2 regions of the Dyella sp. 05T440 genome follow, and region 2 is predicted to be linked to the other one. Evidence: predicted binding sites of a transcription regulator. Region 2 holds the regulator's gene; the other holds the start of a gene.
What was found. Region 2 encodes FliA, which starts transcription of late flagellar genes. Its sites were predicted from a motif close to TAAAGTTTNNCNNNCNNNGGCCGATAA; they were not measured.

Region 1: AC1DE1_RS11005 (HDOD domain-containing protein) is a predicted target of FliA. The motif match lies at 6,238-6,264, and genes of this name have one in related genera.

What each region holds. Positions count from the first base shown of each region.
Region 1 is NZ_JBFTKN010000007.1:39,407-50,248, reverse strand. Features, by position in the region: gene AC1DE1_RS11035 (M20/M25/M40 family metallo-hydrolase) at 1-389, shown strand, start outside; gene AC1DE1_RS11030 (class I SAM-dependent methyltransferase) at 484-1,251, shown strand; gene AC1DE1_RS11025 (oxidoreductase-like domain-containing protein) at 1,272-1,484, shown strand; gene AC1DE1_RS11020 (creatininase family protein) at 1,667-2,479, shown strand; gene AC1DE1_RS11015 (YncE family protein) at 2,513-3,688, shown strand; gene AC1DE1_RS11010 (LLM class flavin-dependent oxidoreductase) at 4,163-5,155, shown strand; gene AC1DE1_RS11005 (HDOD domain-containing protein) at 5,165-6,106, opposite strand; gene AC1DE1_RS11000 (TIGR03862 family flavoprotein) at 6,295-7,554, opposite strand; gene AC1DE1_RS10995 (slipin family protein) at 7,699-8,448, opposite strand; gene AC1DE1_RS10990 (NfeD family protein) at 8,472-9,842, opposite strand; gene AC1DE1_RS10985 (hypothetical protein) at 9,933-10,403, opposite strand; gene minE (cell division topological specificity factor MinE) at 10,517-10,786, opposite strand; gene minD (septum site-determining protein MinD) at 10,792-10,842, opposite strand, start outside.
Region 2 is NZ_JBFTKN010000011.1:60,277-71,118, forward strand. Features, by position in the region: gene flhA (flagellar biosynthesis protein FlhA) at 1-2,034, shown strand, start outside; gene flhF (flagellar biosynthesis protein FlhF) at 2,178-3,602, shown strand; gene AC1DE1_RS15175 (nucleotide-binding protein) at 3,599-4,540, shown strand; gene AC1DE1_RS15180 (RNA polymerase sigma factor FliA) at 4,542-5,315, shown strand; gene cheY (chemotaxis response regulator CheY) at 5,473-5,880, shown strand; gene AC1DE1_RS15190 (protein phosphatase CheZ) at 5,877-6,518, shown strand; gene AC1DE1_RS15195 (chemotaxis protein CheA) at 6,522-8,477, shown strand; gene AC1DE1_RS15200 (flagellar motor protein) at 8,479-9,219, shown strand; gene motD (flagellar motor protein MotD) at 9,235-10,386, shown strand; gene AC1DE1_RS15210 (chemotaxis protein CheW) at 10,439-10,842, shown strand, end outside.

The sequences.
Region 1 (10,842 bases), on a different contig from region 2:
GCATCTTCCCTGGCGTGTCCATCGAGACGGTGCGCAAGACGCTGGCCGATCAGGTGGGTTCCAAGGTAGAGGTCAACCTGATCGGCAAGGCGGTTTCCAGCGATGCCTCGCCGCTGCGTCCGGATGTGGTTGCGGCCGTGACCAAGGCGGTGCATGCCATTCGTCCGGGCGTGGCGATCACGCCGGTGCAGGAATCGGGCGCCACCGATGGCATCTACTTCCGCGCAGCAGGCATCCCGACCTATGGCGTGAACGGCATGTTCATGAAGAACAGCGACGCGTTCGCGCATGGCCTCAACGAGCGCGTGCCGGTGAAGTCGTTCTATGACGACGTGACCTATTGGCACGTGCTGCTCACCACGTTGGCGGGTCCGGCGGTCGGCAAATAACGCGACCTGGGACCGTGCCGAAACTCCTGCAGCGGTTTATGCTGAGGGGGCGCAAACTAGCGCCCCCAATACCCAACTGAAAACGGAGTTCGTCATGCGTCCGACCGTCCTTGCAGTGCTGGTAGCTCTTGCTTTCCCTGTCACCGCGGCGCTGGCGACCCCGCCGGCGCCAGCCGAGGTCCCCTCGTACGTCACCGCCGCGGTCAACGATCCCGCGCGCAAGGACGACACCGTCAACGATGATCGCCGCAAGATCGCCGATCTGATGGCCTTCGCCGAGGTCAAGCCGGGCCAGTCGGTCGTCGACCTGATTCCCGGCAGCGGTTACTTCACGCGCGTGTTCAGCGGCGTGGTCGGCCCCCAGGGCAAGGTCTTCGCCGTGTGGCCCAACGAATACGGCAAGGAAGCGCAGTCGGATGTGCAGGCTTCCAAAGCGCTGGTAGCCAACCCGCATTACGCCAATGTCGGTGTACTGATGGTGCCGGCCAAGGAGTTCAAGACGCCGGTCAAGGTTGACCTCGTCTTCACGTCGCAGAACTACCACGACTACCCGGACAAGTTCATGGGCAACGTCGATCCGGTGACCTTCGACAAGCAGGTGTTCGATTCGCTCAAGCCCGGCGGCCTGTTCGTGGTGGTCGATCACGTTGCCGAAGCCGGTTCGGGGATGCGCGACACCGACACCTTGCATCGCATCGATCCGGCCATCGTCAAGAAGCAGGTCGAGTCCGTGGGCTTTGTGTTCGACGGCGAAAGCGACGTGCTGCGCAATCCCAAAGACCCGCACAACATCAAGGTATTCGACAAGTCGATCCGTGGTCATACCGACCAGTTCGTCTATCGTTTCCGCAAGCCCGGCTGACTCTGAGCGGTACTTACGATTTGACTGATTTACAGCAAACCACCGTAACGGAGGGTGCCAGCGCGCCCTCCGTCGATCCACCGCCCACCCCGCCGCAACGCCCCGACGACGAAGACTGCTGCGGCCAGGGCTGCGTGCCGTGCATCTTCGATTTCTACGATGAAGCCATGGGCAAGTACCGCGAGGCCCTGACCGCGTGGAAAGAGCGGCATCCGCTGCATTCGCCCGACTGATTGTCGCGGTACCGCGAGGCCGTACTGTTGTGGGAGCGCACCCTGTGCGCGACTGCCTCAGTGTTGATCATTCGCCTGGCGATGATCGACGGGCGGGGGCGCTGATAGGTTGCTGTCGCGCACAGGGTGCGCTCCCACAGGGGGGCGTTCTACACTTGGCGCCTGCTTTTCAGGACCATCCGATGCCTTTCCCGTCGTTGCGAACCCTTGCCTGCGGGCTGCTGTTGCTGAGCGCCCACGCCGCCTTCGCCCAGACGCCGCACACCGTGCAGCTGCAAGACCTCACCTGGACCGAAATTCGCGACCAGGTCCAGGCCGGCAAGACCACCATCATCATTCCCATCGGCGGCACCGAGCAGAGTGGTCCGTACATCGCCGTGGGCAAGCACAATGCACGCGCAGCTTTCCTCTCGCAGAAGATCGCCGAACGCCTGGGCAATGCGCTGGTGGCGCCCGTGGTGACCTACGTGCCCGAAGGTGGCACCGCGCCACCCAGTTCGCATATGCGTTTCCCCGGCACCATCACCATCCCCGATGCCGTGTTCGAGCAGATGCTGGAATCGGCCGCGCAAAGCTTTGCCGTGCATGGCTTCCGCAACATCGTCCTGCTGGGCGACCACGGCGGCTATCTGAAGGATCTGGACCGCGTCGCCGCCAAGTTGAACAAAACCTGGGGCGGCAAGGCGCGCGTCATCGTGCCGCCGGAGTACTACGCCACCTCATCGGAGGGTTTCAACCAGATCCTTCGCCAGCACGGCATCAAGGATGACGAGATCGGCACGCACGCCGGTTTGGCCGATACGTCCCTGCAGCTTGCCGTGGCCCCGCAGATGGTGCGCCTTGGCCAGTTGCAGGATGGCCCCAAGCTGGGCGCCGCCGATGGCGTGTATGGCGGCGACCCGCGCCGCTCCGCGGCTGACCTCGGTCAGCTGGGCGTGAATGCTATTGTGGTAAATACAGTGAATGCCCTGCGTCGCGACACGCAGGCGCACTGACCTCCCCGAATCACCCGACCTAAGTTGTGAGCCATGGCCATCGCTAAATCCCTGCGTTCCTCCCGTCTGCTCCGCCTGGCACCGTTTGCGCTTGCCGCTGCGTGCCTGGCCGGCACTGCCCTGGCGGCTTCGTCCGTCACCACCGTCCCTGGCATGCCGCCGGTGGTGAACGCCGCCAACATGTACAGCGAAGCGGGGCTCAATCACCTCAGCGCCGCCGTGAAGAACGACCCGGCGCGCATCTACGTGCCCAACCTGCGTTCGAACGATGTCTACGTGATCGATCCGGCCACCTACAAGGTGGTGGACAAGTTCAAGGTGGGCGAGGGCCCGCAGCACGTCGTGCCGTCGTGGGATCTGCGCACGCTGTGGGTCACCAACAATGCCGAGCGCAAGAAGACCGGCAGCCTTACGCCGATCGACGCGGCTACCGGCAAGCCGGGCACGGCCGTGCCAGTGGACGATCCGTACAACATGTACTTCACGCCGGACGGCAAGGAAGCCATCGTCGTTGCCGAAGCGTTCGCGCGCCTGGATTTCCGCGATGCTCACAGCATGAAGGAACATTCCAGCCTCAGCGCGCCGGACTGCAAGGGCATCAACCACGCCGACTTCGCCATCGACGGCAGCTATGCCATCTTCACCTGCGAGTTCACCGGCAAGCTGGTGAAGATCGACATGGTCAACCGCAAGGTGCTCGGTTACCTGGACCTGTCCAAGAAGGGCATGCCGCAGGACATCCGCTCGTCCCCGGACGGCAAGACCTTCTACGTCGCCGACATGATGGCCGATGGCGTGTACCTGATCGACGGCGCCAGCTTCAAGCAGGTGGGCTTCGTCAAGACCGGCGTGGGCACGCATGGCCTGTACCCGAGCCGCGACGGCACCAAGCTGTATGTCGCCAACCGCGGCTCCAACAAGGTGCACGGTCCGCGCGGCGGCAAGGGCAGCGTGTCGGTGATCGACTTCGCCTCGCAGAAGGTGGTGGCCAACTGGCCGATCCCCGGTGGCGGCAGCCCGGACATGGGCAATGTGAGCGCCGATGGCAAGACGCTGTGGCTGTCGGGTCGCTTCGACGACGAGGTCTATGCGATCGACACCGCCACGGGCCAGATCCGCAAGATCAAGGTGGGCCAGGAGCCGCACGGTCTCGCCGTATGGCCGCAGCCGGGCCGTTACTCGCTGGGCCACACGGGCATCATGCGCTGAGCATGAGCGCGCTGGCATAGGCGCGCGATCCCGCTGCCGTCCTTCAACCGCAGCGGGAGTCGATTGACCGCGCGGACGTCGATGCTGCGTTCCACACCTGTCTCCCGTCGTTGTTGACCGCACCGGCCTGAAAAAAAGTCAGGCCGGTGCGAGCACTTGCGTCAAACACGGCGAGTTTCCAACTGTCATGCGGCTGTTATCGCCTTTTCTGAATGCCACTGTTAAATTGTGACGTAGAGCACGTTTTGGCATGCGATTCAGGGAGTGGGCATGAAGGGGAAGCAGTGGCTCGAACGGCTTTTATGCCGTGTTTTCAAGCATCAATGGGCTCGGCCGGAACCCGGTCGCCGCGAATGCAGCCGCTGCGGTCGCGTCGAGGAGCGCAACTGGCGAATGGGCTGAGACGTCGGTCGGCCTCACTGGCAATTGGGGACAGCGTCCCCAATATCGGGGCTTCCCGCATGAGGAAGCCCCATGATTCCGTTCTCCGTCCTCGATCTGGCACCGGTCACCGAAGGCAGCGATACCACCCAGGCCTTCGCCAACACGCTGGATCTGGCCCGTCGCGCCGAGGCGCTTGGCTACCACCGCTATTGGCTGGCCGAGCACCACAACATGCCAGGCATCGCCAGCGCGGCCACCGCCGTGCTGATCGGTCACGTGGCGGGTGGGACCTCGACCATACGTGTTGGCGCGGGCGGCATCATGTTGCCCAACCATGCGCCGCTCCAGGTGGCTGAGCAGTTCGGCACCTTGGCGTCGCTCTATCCGGGACGCATCGATCTTGGCTTGGGACGCGCGCCTGGAACCGATCACGCGACTGCACGTGCACTGCGCCGTTACTTCGATAGCGCCGAGCAGTTCCCGCAGGACGTGGCTGAATTGCTGGCGTATTTCGAGCCGGCGACACCCCATCAACCCGTGCGCGCCGTGCCCGGTGCCGGCATCAATGTGCCGGTGTGGCTGCTGGGCTCGAGCTTGTTCAGCGCCCGCCTGTCGGCTGCGATGGGTTTGCCGTTCGCCTTCGCCTCGCACTTTGCGCCGGACGCGATGGACGATGCGCTGGCCCTGTATCGCCGCGATTTCCGTCCCTCGGCGCGCCTGGCCGCGCCGTACGCGATGCTCGGCGTGAATATCGTCGCGGCGGAAAGCGACCAGGAAGCGAAGCGCCTGTTCACTACCCAGCAGCAGAGTTTCGTCAACCTGCGTCGTGGCCGCCCGGGCCTGATCCCGCCGCCGATCGACAATATCGAAGACTTCTGGACGCCCACCGAAAAATTCGGCGTGGAGCATGCGCTCGCTTGCGCGGTGATCGGCAGCGCCGAGACGGTGAAGCAGGGCATCGAATCGTTTGTCGAACGCCATCGCCCGGACGAGCTGATGATCACCGCGAACGTGTTCGATCACGAGGCGCGTTGTCGCTCGTACGCCATCGTGGCCGATGTAAAGCAGCGTCTGTCGAGCTGACGCCGCCGATCAGGCCGGCGCGAAACTCCTGCGCAGATCCTGCTGGCAACGCGCCAGCAGCTGCGCGGGAAACGCGGCCACCGGGTCCTCGCTGTAACCAGCCTCGCTGTCGAGCAGGCCTTGTTCGGCGAGGAGCTGGTTCATGGCCAGGCGCTGGGAGACGTAGAGCACGCGACTCATTGGCAGCGTGAGCGCGGCATGGCCGTGCTCGCAATGTTCCACCAGCGCTTCCTGCACGGGCGGCGGCAGATCCCAATGCTGGCCTGCCTGCACGGTGAGTTCGGCGGCGAGCTGCACGCAGCCATCGATGAAGGCCGTTGAGCTGGCGGGCAGTTCGCTGTTCTGCAATTCCTTATCCAGCAAACGCGCCACGGCGCCCAGGCCGCTATAGCCGACCAGGGCCACCAGATAGGCTTCGAACGCGTCGCACTGGCCCTTGCTGAGATACACCGCCGCGTGCGCGCAGCGTTCGGCGTGATCCCATAGACGCTGGCCCACGATCTGCCCGTTGGCACCGGCGCTGGCCATCAGGATGGGCTTCATCACGTAAGACGTCACCACGTGGCGCAAGCCGATCTGGCCGAGCAGCACCACCGCGTGTTGCAGGCTGCCCACCGGATGGGCGGTGCGATAGGTGACGCTGCCGGTGACGCGCATGACTTCGCCCACCAGCACCGGATCGCGTTTGATCAGGTCGGCCAGCTGGGCGCCGCTGAGTTTGTCGTTCTTCATCGCGCGCATCAGCTGCGGCAGCACCGTTGGCATGCGCGGCAGACTGCGTACGTCGAAGCGGCCGTTCTCGCACTGGTCCTTCAGGCGCTGGAGAACGGCCTGTTCGCGCGGCTTGTTGGCGCTGTCGCCGGCGTTGACCGGCTGGTTGAGGATGAAGCGGAAAAAACGCTCGGCGAGCTCATCGCCCGAGACCATCCCGTGGGGCAGGCTGGTTTCCACCGGGAGTTCCGGCTCGGGCGCAGCCGGCCGCGTCGCTGCTGGTTCTGCCGCGCGCTCACGCCCGAATACCCGCCACCAGTTCCCCATCATCGTGCTGCCAGCTCCCCTGTGTGGCCCCCGCTACGCTGGGGGTATCGGCAGCTGGCGGAAAAAATGTAGTGCGACTGTGCCGCGCTGCGACGCTCTGCTCAGTTATCGGCAGCTGGGGGCAAATGCTTGATCCATGCCGCCGCCCCGAGTCCGGCGCGGCGGCCGCTGGCAAAGCAGGCCGTGAGCAGGTAGCCGCCGGTGGGCGCCTCCCAGTCTAGCATTTCGCCGGCACAGAACACGCCGGGCAGGGCGGCGAGCATCAGTTGCGGGTCCAGCGCTTCCAGCCGCACGCCGCCGCCGCTGCTGATGGCTTCTTCGATGGGACGGGCGCGGGTGAGTCGCAGCGGCAGGCGCTTGATGCGGCGGGCCAGCGTGTCGACATCGTGGAATTGCTGCCGGTCGAGCACCTCGTGCAGCAGCGCGGCCTTCACCCCGGTGAGCCCGGTCTGGCGACGCAAGTGGTCGCTCATGGAGTGTTTGCCGCGCGGCTTGGCCAGATCGGCGCGCAGGCGATCGAGCGTGCGATCGGGTGCAAGATCGAGTTCGATGGTGATGGGGCCGTGCGCGGCGATGGCGTCGCGGATCAAGGCGGAAAAAGCATAGATCAGGCTGCCTTCGATGCCGTGGGCGGTGATCACGCATTCGCCCTGGCGCGCGTGCTCGCGGCCATGCTCATCGCGCAGATGGATCACTACCGGCTTGAGCGGTGCGCCGGCATGACGACCGGCGATATGTTCGCTCCAGGCGATATCGAAGCCGCAGTTGGAAGGCACCAAGGGCGATACATCGACACCGCGGGCAAGCAACGGCGACTGCCATGCACCCTCCGAACCCAGTTCCGGCCAGCTGCCGCCGCCCATGGCAAGCACCGCTGCATCGGCGCGCACCGCATGTTCGCCATCGGGCGTGGCGAAGCGCAGCAAGCCGTCATCCGTCCAGCCCAGCCATCGGTGGTGCACATGAAAGCGCACGCCATCCTCGCGCAGGCGGCGTACCCAGCCGCGCAGCAGAGGTGCGGCTTTCAGATCGCTGGGAAACACGCGACCGGACGTGCCAACAAAGGTCTCCACGCCCAGCTGGCGTGCCCAGGCGCGCAAGTCGTCCGCATCGAAATCCTCAAGCCATGCCCCCACTTCGCGCGCACGCTTGCCGTAGCGCTGCACGAAATCCGGCTTGGCTTCGCCGTGCGTGAGGTTCATGCCGCCCTTGCCGGCGATGAGGAACTTGCGTCCCACCGAGCCCTTGGCGTCGAACACATCCACCGCCACGCCCGCCGCATGCGCCGCTTCCGCCGCCATCAGGCCGGCAGGGCCTCCGCCGATGACGGCGAGGCGAACGTGGGTAGGCGTGCTGGACATGGCGGCGCGGATGATGGGTGGCCGGGCATTGTACAGACACACAAGTCCCGCCCCTGTGGGAGCGCACCCTGTGCGCGACCGGCCTCGCCTCAGGGCAAGGTTGAGTCGCGCACAGGGTGCGCTCCCACAAAAGACGTCACGCGCTTAGCTGTTCGGGCCCAGCAACGGCCTCAACAGATCCAGCGGCAGCGGAAACACAATAGTCGAGGCCTTGCCGCTGTTGGACATGTCCGACATGGTCTGCATGTAGCGCAGCTGCAGCGCCTGCGGTTGCTGCGAAAGCATCGCCGCGGCATCGCGCAGTTTTTCGGCAGCCTGCAATTCGCCCTCTGCGTGGATCACCTTGGCGCGGCGCTCGCGTTCCGCTTCCGCCTGGCGGGCAATCGCGCGAACCATGGTCTCGTTGAGATCCACATCCTTGATTTCGACATTGCTGACCTTGATGCCCCAGGGATCGGTGGCTTCGTCCAGGATCTGCTGCAGGCTGTGGTTGATCGAATCACGCTGCGAGAGGATGTCGTCCAGCTCGTGCTGGCCCAGCACCGAGCGCAGACGCGTCTGCGCCAGCTGGCTGGTGGCCTGGAAGAAATCCGCCACCTGCAGCATCGCCTTGTCCGGTTCCACCACGCGGAAGTACACCACTGCATTGACACGCACCGAGACGTTGTCGCGGGAGATCACGTCCTGCGGCGGCACGTCCATCACGGTGACGCGCAAATCCACCCGCATCATGCGCTGGACGATGGGAATCAGGATCACCAGTCCCGGTCCCTTGGTGCCGGTGTAGCGGCCCAGCGTGAGCACTACACCGCGTTGGTATTCGGGCAGCACCTTGATCGAAAGGAACAGCATCGCCACAGCCCAGATCACGATCACGCCGACGAAACCAAACATGAGCCTCTCCTTTGTTGCCGATGTCAGGCGCGGGTGATGCGCAACAGCAAGCCGTCGCGCCCCACCACGCGGATACGTGAGCCGGCCGGCAGCGGGGCGTCGCCATGCACGCGCCATTGCTCGCCGCCGATGCGCGCCCAGCCATCGCCTGCCGCGTCGAGCGGCTCGGTCAATTCGCCGGTGCTGAGCAGCATTCGTTCGTCGCCATTGAACTTGCGCGTGTGGCGGGCGCGCGCGACGAGGCGCAACAAGAGCGCCAGCACCACCACGCCAGCCAGCGCCATGCCGGCGATCACGCCCAGGTTCACGGCGTAACCGGGCACACCGGCATCGAACAGCATGATCGAGCCGATGACGAAGGAGAGCACGCCGCCGATGCCGATGGCGCCCACCGATGGCATCAAGGCTTCCGCCAGCACCAGGCATACGCCGAGCATCATCAGGGCGAGTCCGGCGTAGTTCACCGGCAATAGCTGCAAGGCATACAACCCGACCAGCAGGCAGATGGCCCCGGCCACGCCCGGCAGCAGCACGCCCGGATGGAAGGCCTCGAGCACCAAGCCATAGATGCCGGCGAGCAGCAGCAGATAGGCGATGGTGGGATGGGTGACCAGCCCCAACAGATGCGTGCGCCAGTTCGGCGCATAGTCGCGCAAGGGCAGCCCCGCCAGATGCAGCGTGACATCCTGGCCATCGACGTGCACGCGACGCCCTTCGAGGCGCGCGAGCAGCGATGAAGCATCGGGCGCCACCAGATCCACCACATGCTTCTGCAGGGCTTCGTCGGCGGTCAGCGTGGCCGCGCCTTGCACGGCCTTGCTGGCCCAGTCGGCATTACGGCCGTTGAGCTGCGCCAGCGATCGGATGAAGGCATTGGCGTCGTTGATCACCTTGTTGGATTCCGCATCGGCGCCCGTCAGTGGCGCTGCGTCCGGTGCGGATGTCGCCGGCGACGGCAGCGGAAGCTTGCCGCTGCCGTCCAGCGATACCGGCGTGGCCGCACCCAGATGCGTGCCGGGCGCCATCGCGGCGATGGGGCAGGCATAGAGGATATAGGTGCCTGCCGATGCGGCGCGGGCACCGCCCGGTGCCACGTAACCAATTACCGGAAGAGGGGAGGCAAGAATGCTGGCGACGATCTGCCGCATCGAATCGGACAGGCCACCCGGGGTGTCCAGTTGCATCAGCACTGCCGTTGCGCCGTCGCGCCTGGCGTGTTGAAGAGAGGTGTCTACGTATTCCGCGGCGGCGGGGCCGATCGGGCCGTTGAGTTCGATGCGCGCCACGAAACCGTCGGAACGCGCCGAGCCACCGGCGGCATCGCCGGCAAGCGTGGTTGAGGCCAGCATCGCGGCACATAGCACACTGGCCGCTGTCTTCAGCCATGGTGTCACGCACGGTCTCCCGTTTGGCGATATCACACTGCGCCAGCGGGTGTTGTCTCGGTGTGAGATAAGCGGGAGGTTTTGCTTGGCCCGCTTGGGTCAGCTAAACGCGGGCTGCCCGTCCGGGTTCAGCAGGCCGTGTTCCACCAGCCACTGCCGGGCATTGGCGGCATCCTCGCCGAACCAGGCCTGGGCCGAGCCGAGCCGGAACGTATAGCCCCAGGCATTCATATCGTCCATCAGGCGCTCGCGGCCCACGCCGGGCAATTCATCCGCCAGCACGATCTGCAGGTAGCAGGTGGCGTCTTCCTCGGCTACGGAATCGGTGGCGTCGGTATGCACCTCGCTGCGGCGCTCAGGCGGCAGCACGATCAGATGACCGGCTTCATGCAGCAACGAATGCACGGGCGTGTCGTCGCGTGCGTAAACCGTCGTGCCGATGATCCCGGCTTCCTCATCGCCCCAGAAGCTGCCGGGAATAGGCGTGCCGACATCCACGCGTTGCAGGTCGAGCCCATAACGCGCAAGCAGCCGTGCAGGCGCCTCGAAGCCGATCTCGGCTAGGCGCATCACGCTTGCTTCGTCAGGAGGAGAGGTGGGAACTGGCATGGGGAAAGAGTCGCCGCGAATCAGCGGCGACGCAGATCGCGAAGTGCGTGGCGCGGCAGTGCCGCGCCACGACCTCAGATCGACTTGGCTGGCGTGTTCTCGGGCAGCGCCACGGAGAGCTCGAGGATCTCGTGTCCGCTGTCGCGCTCGACATTGATGTTGATGGCGTCGAGGTCGACGTGGACGTATTTCTTGATCACTTCGAGCAGCTCGTTGCGCAGCAACGGCAGGTAGTCGGGAGCGCCGCGGGTGGAGCGCTCCTGAGCCACGATGATGCGAAGACGCTCCTTGGCGAGTCCAGCGGTGGGTTCCGGCTTGCGCTTCAGGAAATCAAGAATACCCATGCCGATCAGCCTCCGAATACGCGCTGGAAGAAGCCCTTCTTCGGCACCTCGAGGAA
Region 2 (10,842 bases):
GCGCCGGTGATCATGCTCGCCGCACTGGCGATGCTGATGCTGCCGCTGCCGCCGTTCCTGCTGGACATGCTCTTCAGCTTCAACATCGCGTTGTCGCTGGTGATCCTGCTGGCGGTGATCTACGTGATGCGCCCGCTGGAATTCGCCGCGTTTCCCACCGTGGTGCTGATGGCGACCTTGCTGCGCCTCGCGCTCAACATCGCCTCCACGCGCGTGGTGCTGCTCAATGGCCACGACGGCCCTGGCGCCGCGGGCAAGGTGATCGAAGCGTTCGGCGAGTTCGTCATCGGCGGCAATTTCGCGGTGGGCCTGGTGGTGTTCGCCATCCTCACCATCATCAACTTCGTGGTGGTGACCAAGGGTGCCACCCGCGTGTCCGAAGTGACGGCGCGCTTCACCCTCGATGCGATGCCCGGCAAGCAGATGGCGATCGACGCCGATCTCAACGCCGGCCTGCTCAACCAGGAACAGGCGCGCGACCGTCGCCAGGAAGTGCGCGAGGAAGCGGACTTCTACGGCTCGATGGACGGCGCCTCCAAGTTCGTGCGCGGCGACGCCACCGCCGGCATTTTGATTCTGATCATCAACATCGTCGGCGGCTTCTTCGTCGGCATCTTCCAGCACGGGCTTTCCGCCGGTGAAGCCGCCAAGACTTATACGCTGCTCACCATCGGCGACGGCCTGGTGGCGCAGGTACCATCGCTGATGCTGTCCATCGCCACCGCGGTGATCGTGACGCGCGTGTCCAAGTCCACCGACATGGGCAAACAGCTCGTCGGCCAACTGTTCGGCCAGCCGCGTGCGCTCGCCGTGGCGGGCGTGGTGCTGGGCGTGATGGGACTGATCCCGGGCATGCCCAATATCGCCTTCCTGCTGCTGGGCGGCACCTGTGGCGGTGCGGCGTGGCTGATGATCAAGCGCGATCGCGAAGCGGTTGAGCGCGTGGCGAAAGCTGCCGCCGAGGTGCCGCCGCCGGCCGCGCCGACGGAACGTCTCGAACTGGGTTGGGAAGATGTCGCCAGCGTCGATCCGCTGGGCCTGGAAGTTGGCTATCGGCTGATTCCGCTGGTGGATACGCACCAGGGCGGCGAGCTGATGGGCCGCATCAAGTCGGTGCGCCGCAAGCTCTCGCAGGAGCTGGGCTTCCTGGTGCCGCCGGTGCATATCCGCGACAACCTGGACCTTGGCCCCAACACGTATCGCATCAGCCTGATGGGCGTGCCCATGGGCGAGTCCGAGGTGCACAACGATCGGCTGCTCGCGATCAACCCCGGCCGCGTGCAGGAAGGCCTGCAAGGCATCGCCACGCGCGATCCGGCGTTTGGCCTGGAAGCGCTGTGGATCGAACCGGGCCAGCGCGAAACGGCGCAGAGTCTGGGCTACACCGTGGTCGATCCGGCCACCGTGGTCGCCACGCATCTGTCGCACATCCTGCAGAGCCACGCGCACGAACTGCTCGGCCATCAGGACGTGCAGCAGCTGCTCGATCGCCTCGCGCAGACCACGCCCAAGCTGGTGGAAGACCTGGTGCCCAAGCGCCTGTCGCTGGGCGTGGTGGTCAAGGTCATGCAAAACCTGCTGGCCGAGCGGGTGCCGATCCGCAATATGCGTTCCATCGTCGAATCCTTGGCGGAGCACGCCAACCAGAGTCAGGATCCCGGCGCCCTCAGCGCTGCCGTACGCGTGGCGCTCGGTCGCCAGATCGTCCAGGAGATCTCCGGGCTCGGTACCGAGATCCCGGTCATCACGCTGGCGCCGGAGCTGGAGCAGATCCTGCTGGGATCGCTCGCAAATGGCGGCGTAGCGGGCGCCGCGGTGGAGCCAGGCCTCGCCGACCGCCTGCAGCAAGGCGTTGCCGACGCTGCGCGCAAGCAGGAAATGAGCGGCGAACCGGCCGTTTTGCTGGTCGCGCCGCAGCTGCGTCCGTGGCTCGCACGCTTCACTCGCCATGTGGCACAGAACCTGCACGTACTGGCTTACAACGAGGTGCCGGACAACCGCCGAGTGCGTTTGGTGCAGGCATTGGGTCGCTGAATCAAGCAGACGAGAGAGGGAATAGGGATGAGTAGCGAGGGCGCAAACATCGAGTCGTTGGCGAATGGGCGGTACGTGCCACGAGGCACGGCCGCGCAGGTTCGCCGCGCGTCCCTCGTCCCTGTTTCGCGGAGCAGCAAGGCATGAAGATCAAGCGTTTCGTGGCCCCGGATATGCGCCAGGCCATGCGTGAAGTGCGCGAAGACCAGGGACCGGATGCGGTGATCCTGTCCACGCGCCGGATGGACGACGGCATCGAGATCATCGCTGCCGTGGATTTCGACGAAGCCCTGGTGCGCGAAGCCGCGCGCCACGGTGCGCCGCTGGAAGTGGAAAACCGCGCACCGGCTGCTGCCGCGTCGCAGCGCGATGTGGAAGCCTCCGTTGCACGCCGTGCGGAAGTCATGCCGCCGCCGCTGCCGACGGCGAACCGTCACGAGGACGATGGCGTGACCGTGTCGCTCTCGCGTCGCGCCACCGCCGCGCCGCGCATGGAGCCGACGATCGAAACGCTGGGGGCCCGCAAGCCGGCCGCCTCGCAGGCCAAGGCGCTGGAAGAAAAATCCGCACCGGTGGAATCTGCGCAGGCCAATGTGGCCGGCGAGGTCACCGCTTCGATTCACCCCTTGCTCGAACGCGCCATGCAGGACACCGCACGCGTGCGCGCCGAACTGGGCAGCCTGCGCGACCTGCTGGAAACGCAGCTGTCCAGCCTGATCTGGAACGACCTGGAGCGCCGTCAGCCGATGCGCGCCCGTGTGCTGCGCGAAATGACGCGGCTCGGCATCGAACCGGATGTGGCCCGTCAGCTGGTCGGTGAGTTGCCGGTCGAGATCAACGCCGAGCAGGCGCGCTACCTGCCGCTGGGCGTGCTCAGCCGAAGCCTGTCGATCAGCCCGCGCGATCATTCGGAGCGCCGTGGCGTGACCGCACTGGTCGGTCCCACCGGCGTGGGCAAGACCACCACCATCGCCAAGCTCGCCGCGCGCGCGGTGATGCGCAATGGCGCATCGCAGGTCGCGCTGGTCAGCACCGATCACTACCGCATTGGCGCCGCGGCGCAGCTGGAACATTACGCCCGCCTGCTCGGCGTGCGCGTGTATCCCGCCTACGACGCCGACAGCCTGCGCCATGTACTGGAATTGCTGCGCGGCCACCACACCGTGCTGGTGGATACCGCCGGCCTGGCCGGCGGCGATCCGCGCCTGGCCGAACAGCTGGAAGTGCTGGGCAACGGCGGCGATCTGCGCGCCTGCCTGGTGATGGCGGCGAATGCACATGCCTCGTCGCTGGACGAAGCGGTGCGCGCCTACCTGCCGGTCAAGCCGCACGCCTGCATTCTCACCAAACTCGACGAGGCCCCGAGCCTCGGCGGCGCGCTGTCGGTGCTGATCCGTCACCGACTCGCGCTCGACTACGTCACCGATGGACAGCGCGTGCCCGAAGACATCGCCACAGCCGATGCGCGGGTGCTGGTGTGCCGTGCCGCGCAAGTGCTCAAGGGCACGGCGCCGGCCGATGACGTGGTGATGGCGGATCGCTTCGGACTAGCGGTGGCAAGTGCATGAGCGGTGTCTTTGCAATGAACCAGGCGATGGGGTTGGAAAGCATGCTGCGTGCGCTGACCGAACGACATAGCCGACAGGCGCCGGTCCAGGACCAGGCGTATGGATTGAGCGGCTCTGCGCCGCGCAAGCGTTGCCGCGCCATCGCGGTGGCCGGCGGCAAGGGCGGCGTGGGCAAGACCACGGTATCGGTGAACCTGGGCATGGCGCTCGCCGTGCAGGGTCACCAGGTGATCCTGCTCGATGCGGACATGAGCCTGGCCAATATCGACGTGCTGCTCGGCCTCACGCCCACGCGTCATATCGGCCACCTGCTCGACGGCGTCTGCTCGATCGAGGATCTGCTGATGACCGCGCCGCACGGCCTCAAAGTGGTGCCGGCCGGTTCGGGCACGCGTCGACTGGCGCAGCTGGGGGCGGGCGAGCACGCGGCGGTGATCCGCGCGTTTGACGATCTGGTGACACCGCCGGACTACCTGGTGGTGGATACCGCCGCAGGACTTTCCGACAACGTGGCGATGTTCGCCGCCGCCGCCGATGACGTGGTGGTGGTGGTGTGCGACGAACCAGCTTCGCTCACCGATGCGTATGCCTTGCTCAAGGTACTCAGCCGCGATTTTGGCGTGCGCCGCTTCCGCATGGTGGCGAACATGGTGCGCAACCTGGGCGAAGCCAGGCAGCTGCATCAGAAACTCGCACGAGTTTGCGATCGCTTCCTCGATGTGGCGCTGGAATTCATGGGCCATGTCCCGCATGACGAACGACTCAAGCAGGCCATCCGTCGCCAGAGCGCGGTGGTGGACCTGTGGCCGTCGAGCCGGTCGGGATTGGCATTCAAGCAATTGGCGGGTGCGGTCGATACATGGGGTGAACCCGAGCGACTGGGCCTGGATCGCATCGCCTTTTTCAGCAGGCAGGCCGCAGTAGCAACGGGGTGGTGACATGAGTGTGGCTTCCGAATATCTGCAGCTGACGCGGCAGAGTGCCGACGAACTGGTTCGCCAGCACGCTCCCTTGGTGCGAAGGATCGCCTATCACCTGATGGGTCGATTGCCGCCCAGCGTGGACGTGAGCGACCTGATTCAGGCCGGCATGATCGGTTTGCTGGAGGCCGCGCGCAATTTCACCACCGGCAAGAATGCGAGCTTCGAAACGTTTGCGGGTATCCGCATCCGTGGCGCGATGCTCGACGAATTGCGGCGCACCGACTGGACCCCACGGTCGGTGCATCGAAAAGTACGCGAAATGGCGGAGGTTGTTCGTCAGATTGAAATCGAAACCGGTTCTGATGCCGATGACGCCGAAGTGATGCGGCGACTGGGCATGGGCGCCGAGGAATATCACCAGGTGCTGGCCGACGCGGCGAGTGCACGCCTGCTCAGCCTTTCCGCACCGGATGACGCGGATGGTGGCGCGGCGTTCGACGTGGCCGATGGCGACAGCCTGAGCCCGGCGGACAGTGTCGAGCACGAAGGCATGCGCGAGGCCCTGGTGGAAGCCATCGGCGGCCTGCCCGAACGCGAGCAGCTGGTGATGTCCCTGTACTACGAGGAAGAACTGAACCTCAAGGAGATTGGTGCGGTGCTCGGCGTGACCGAATCGCGCGTGTGCCAGATCCACGGCCAGGCCATCGTGCGCTTGCGAGCGCGGATGAGCGGTTGGCATGAGGGGCAGGAAAGGAAGGCAGGAAAACGTAAAGGGGCGAGGGGCGACTAACAAGGGCGTGAGTCCGGACGGTCGCTGCGCCGTGCAGGGTCGAACCGACGTCCGGTCGTTGCGCCCTCGCAACCCGACGTCCGGTCGTTGCGCCCTCGCAACTGGTCCCTCGTCCCTGTTCAACACAAGTCATATCTACGCGCAGCGGAGAAAGCGTTTGGACAAGAATATGAAGATCCTCGTGGTGGACGACTTCTCCACCATGCGGCGCATCGTTCGCAACCTGCTGGTCGAGCTGGGTTTCAGCAACGGCCTGATCCAGGAGGCCGACGATGGCGAGAACGCCCTGACCATGTTGCGCAACAACGCCTTCGACATGGTCGTGACCGACTGGAACATGCCCAACATGACGGGCATCGACCTGTTGCGCGCGATCCGCGCCGAGCCCTCGCTGAAGGGCATGCCGGTACTCATGGTGACCGCCGAGAACAACCGCGACCAGATCATTGCCGCCGCCCAGGCCGGCGTGAACGGCTACATCGTCAAGCCGTTCACCGCCGCGACCCTGCAGGAAAAGCTGAGCAAGATCTTCGAACGTCTGGCCGCCAGCGGAGCCACCGCATGAACGCACAAGTTTCCCTGATGGCTGGCGAAGCCATGCCGCCTGAATTGCACGACCTGCTCAACAGCGCCGATGGTGCTGCCTTTGAAAAGGCCCTCGACGCGCTGGTGCGCGAGCGCGAACAGCGCGTGTTCCGCGCACTCGGCCTGCTTGCGCGCGACCTGCACGATGCCGTGCGCCGCCTCGGCGGCGACCTCGCGCAGGAAGGCGTGCCGGGCAGCGTCGCCGATGCACGCAAGCACCTGGAAGACGTGCTGGAAATGAGCTCGCAGGCCGCGCATCGCTCGCTCGATTTCGTCGAGCGCATGCGTCCGCAGGCCGACGCGCTGGCCGAGAACGCCGGTGCCGTGATCGATGGCACCACTGAAGGCGAAGTTGCGCATGTGCTGGCGACGCAGTCGCAGGCGTTCGCCCATGCTTGCCGCGATGGCCTCGCCGATTTCGTGGTCGCGCAGTCGTGGCAGGACCTTTCCGGTCAGCGCATCAAGAAGGTGGTGAATTTCATCGGCAGCGTGGAGAACTCGCTGCTGGAACTCGTGAGCCTCACCGGCGCGCTGGCGTCGGGTGAAGCCGCCGCCGGCCCGGTCAAGGTCACCAGCCAGGATGAGGCGGATCGTCTGTTGAGCGAATTCGGTTTCTGATCGATGGATCCCTCGTTCGACAACGAGTTGCGCGACGATTTCCTGGTGGAAGCCGGGGAACTGGTGCAGCGCCTGGGCGATCAGCTGATCGGGCTGGAGGCCTCGCCGCGCGACGCCGAACTGTTGAACGCGGTGTTCCGCGCGTTCCACACGGTGAAGGGCGGCGCGGGCTTTCTTGCGATCGAGCCGATGGTGCAGCTGTGCCATCACGCCGAGGATCTCCTCAACGTGGCGCGCAACGGGCAGTTGCTGCTCGACGCCAGCCGCATGGATGCGCTGCTTGAAGCGTTGGATCTGCTCAACGACATGATGGCGGCGCTGGCCGGCGGCACGGGGATGGCGATGCCGCCCGCTGGCCTGCTGCAACGCCTGATGCCGGGCAAGGCCGCTGCACCGGCGCCCAAGCCGGTGGCCGCGCCGGTAGCGCCGCCGCCGAGCGACGGCACGATCGACGATTCCGAATTCGAGGCCTTGCTCGATAGCCTCTATGGGAGCAGCGGCGCACCGGGTGCGCCCGCGGCGGTGGCCGAATCGGGCAGCATTTCCGACGACGAATTCGAAGCCTTGCTGGACAACCTGCATGGCAAGGGCGGCCAGCCTGGCGCGACGACGAACGCGGCCGTCGCATCGTCAACCGCAGGCACGATCTCGGACGACGAGTTCGAATCGCTGCTCGACAATCTTCACGGCAAGGGCGGACTACCGGGCGCGAGCGCGCCGGCATCCGCTCCTGCCCCCGCACCTGCTCCTGCCGCCGCACCGGCTAAGCAGGCGGCGCCGGCGCCCGAAAACACCGTGCGCGTGGACACCGCCCGCCTCGATGCCCTGGTGCACCGCGCCGGTGAGCTGGTGCTGGTGCGCAACCGACTGCTGAGCCTGGCGGCCAAGACCGGCGATGAAACGCTCGAGCTGGCCGCCACCGAACTCGATCGCGTGGCCGATGCCTTGCAGAACGCCGTGCTCGGCATGCGCTTGCAGCCGGTGGGCCGCTTGTTCCAGCGCTTTCCGCGCATCGTGCGCGATCTTTCGCGCCAGCTCGGCAAGGAAGTGGAACTGATCCAGGAAGGCGAGGGCACCGATCTCGATCGCAGCCTGGTCGAAGCGCTCGCCGATCCGATGGTGCACCTGATCCGCAACGCGCTCGATCACGGCCTGGAAATGCCGGACGAACGCGAGCGCGCCGGCAAGCCCCGCAAGGGCAAGGTGACGCTGGGTGCGAGCCAGCGCGGCGAGCGCATCGTGATCACCGTGTCCGACGACGGGCGCGGCATGAATCCCGAGATCCTGCGCCGCAAGGCGGTGGAGAAGGGGTTGATGGATGAGGCGCAGGCTTCGCGCCTCACCGAGAACGAATGCTACGAAATCATTTTCCGCCCTGGCTTCAGCACGGCCGCCACCGTCTCCGACATCTCCGGTCGCGGCGTGGGCATGGACGTGGTGAAGACGCGCGTGGTGGAGCTGGGCGGCACCTTGTCGGTGCGCTCGCAGCTGGGCAAAGGCAGCACGCTGGAGCTGGCCGTGCCGCTGACGCTGGCGATCCAGCGCGTGCTGATGGTGCGCGTGGGCTCGCGTCTGCTTGCGCTGCCGCTGAGCAATGTCGATGAAGTGTTCGAACTGGCCTCGGGGCAGCAACAGCAACTGGACGGGCGTGCGGTGGCTTCGCATCGCGGCCGCGCGCTCGCGCTGGCCAACCTTGGCGGCTGGATCGGTGTGGACGCTGCGCCGGGTCGCCACGTAGTGGTGCTGCACATCGGCCATATGCGCCTGGGCTGCCTGGTGCATGAAGTGCTTGGCCGCGAAGACGTGATGGTGAAACCGCTCGGCCCCCTGTTCGAAGGCGTGCCCGCCGTGGCGGGCGCCACCGTTACCGGCGACGGCCGTCTTGCGCTGGTGATGGATCTTGCCGGCTTGTCCGGCAGCGACGGTCAACTCCTCCCATCCCTCCGAGTGAATACCTGACATGGATCTGGTAAGTCTCATCGGGACGATCCTGGCCTTCGTGGTCGTGATCGTCGGCACCATCCTCAAGGGTTCCAGCGTGGAAGCGCTGTGGAATCCGGCGGCATTCGTGATCGTGTTCATGGGCACCATCGCGGCACTGCTCGTGCAGAACTCCGGCAAGGTGCTCAAGCACGCGATGTCGATGTTCCCGCTGGTGTACAAGCCGCCGCAGCACCAGCCATCGGATCTGATCAGCCGTATCGTGGGCTGGAGCGAAATTTCGCGTCGCCAGGGCCTGCTGGGCCTGGAGCCGCAGATCGACGCGGAAAACGACACCTTCGTGCGCAAAGGCCTGCAGCTGCTGGTCGACGGCAGCGAGCCCGAGGCCATCCGCGGCGTGCTCGAAGTCGAAGTGGGCGCGCGCGAACACCATGATCTGGCCGGCGCGAAAGTGTTCGAGCAGGCAGGCATCTTCTCGCCGACGATGGGCATCATCGGCGCGGTGATGGGCCTGATGGCGGTGATGCAGAATCTGGCCGATCCGAGCAAGCTCGGCCACGGCATTGCCGCTGCGTTCGTGGCGACGATCTACGGCGTGGCGCTGGCCAACTTGTGGATGCTGCCGATGTCGGCGCGCCTGAAGGCGCTGATCCACAAGCAGACGCAGATGCGCGAAATCCTCATCGAAGGCCTCGTCTCCATCGCCGAGGGCGCCAACCCTCGCCAGATCGAAGCGAAGCTCCAGGGTTACCTGGCGTAACGGAGGCGCAGCGTTGTGGCCAGGAAGAAGAAACACCACGAAGACCACGTCAATCACGAGGCCTGGGCCATTCCCTACGCCGACCTGATGACGCTGCTGCTCGCCTTCTTCGTGGTGATGTACGCGGTCTCGGTGGTAAACGAAGGCAAGTACCGCGTGATGTCCAACTCCATCATCGAGGCGTTCAATGGCTCCAGCCACGTGATCGCGCCGATGCCGCAGACGCGTGCGCAGCCGCACAATGTCGATCCGGCGATTGCCTCGCCGGGGAGCCAGCCTGGCGCGGCGACCATCCCGGTAAGCGTGCCCATTCCAGGACGCCCGCAGATGGTGCGCGCCGTGGATACCCGTGCCGCCTCCCCGGTGGAAGAGAAGCGCAATCTCGAAGTGATCCGCGACCAGGTGGTGCGCGCGCTGCAGCCCTTGATCGACAAGCAGATGGTGATCGTGCGCAAGACCACCTCGTGGCTGGAAGTGGAGCTGCGTACCGACATCCTGTTCCCCAGCGGCGTGGCGAAACTGTCGCCGGAAGCCAACGAAGTGCTCAACAGCATGGCCTCGATCCTCAAGCCATTCCCCAATACGGTGCGCATCGAGGGCTATACCGACGACAGGCCGATCAACACCGCGATGTATCCGTCCAACTGGGAGCTGTCCGCCGCCCGCGCGGCGAGCGTGGCGCGCCTGTTCACGGAGCAGGGCGTGGATCCGACCCGCCTGGGCATCATGGGCTGGGGCGAATACCACCCCAATGCCGACAACGCGACGGAAGACGGTCGCAATCGCAATCGCCGCGTGCTGATCGTGGTGCTCAGCGAAGAAGGCGAGCCCAAGCGATTGGAAAACAATGCACCGGGCGCAGGCCAGCTCACCGCCGACAGGCAGGGCGCGCCGGCTCCCGCAGCCTCCGTCGCGTCCCCGGCCAGCGCCGCCGTGGTCGCCAACACCAAGCCCGCCACAGCCGTGCCCACGGTGGAAGTGGTGGCGCCCCGGTTGATCGACGAAGTTCCGGTGAACCAGGTAATCCTCGCCAAGCCCCAGCGCAGCGTGCCGGAGGACGTCGACTCCGGTCCGGAAGTGACGCCACGCGCCAGTCTGCCCAACGTCGCGGCGGGTGCGATCACCGTGGGATCGGCCCACGTGGCCGCGCCGGAGCATGGCCCGTGATTTGCAAGCCGGTAGTACCCAACACCCATCCCACCGTCGGGGAGCCATCGCCATGAAACATGTACAGAACGCCCAGCACTGGCTGTCCTTCCGCATCGGCGGGCAGTTGTATGCCGCGCCGCTGACGCAGGTGAGCGAAGTGTTGCGCGATGGCGAGCTGACCCCGGTGCCGGGTTCGGCGCACGACGTGCTGGGCATCCGTCACCTGCGCGGCCGCATTGTGCCCGTGCTCGATGGACGCCGTCGCCTGGGGCTGCCCGACGAAATGCGTGTCGACCCATTCCAGGTGCGTCAGGTGATGCTCTCGCATGGTCCGCATCTGGTCGGCATTCGCGTGGATGCGGTTGGCGACCTGCTGGACGCCGCCGCCGCCGATATCGCACCGCCGCTGCCGGGCGCCATGGCGCGTGAAGACGATCCCGTGCACGGCGTATTGCCATCACAGGGCGGCTTCGT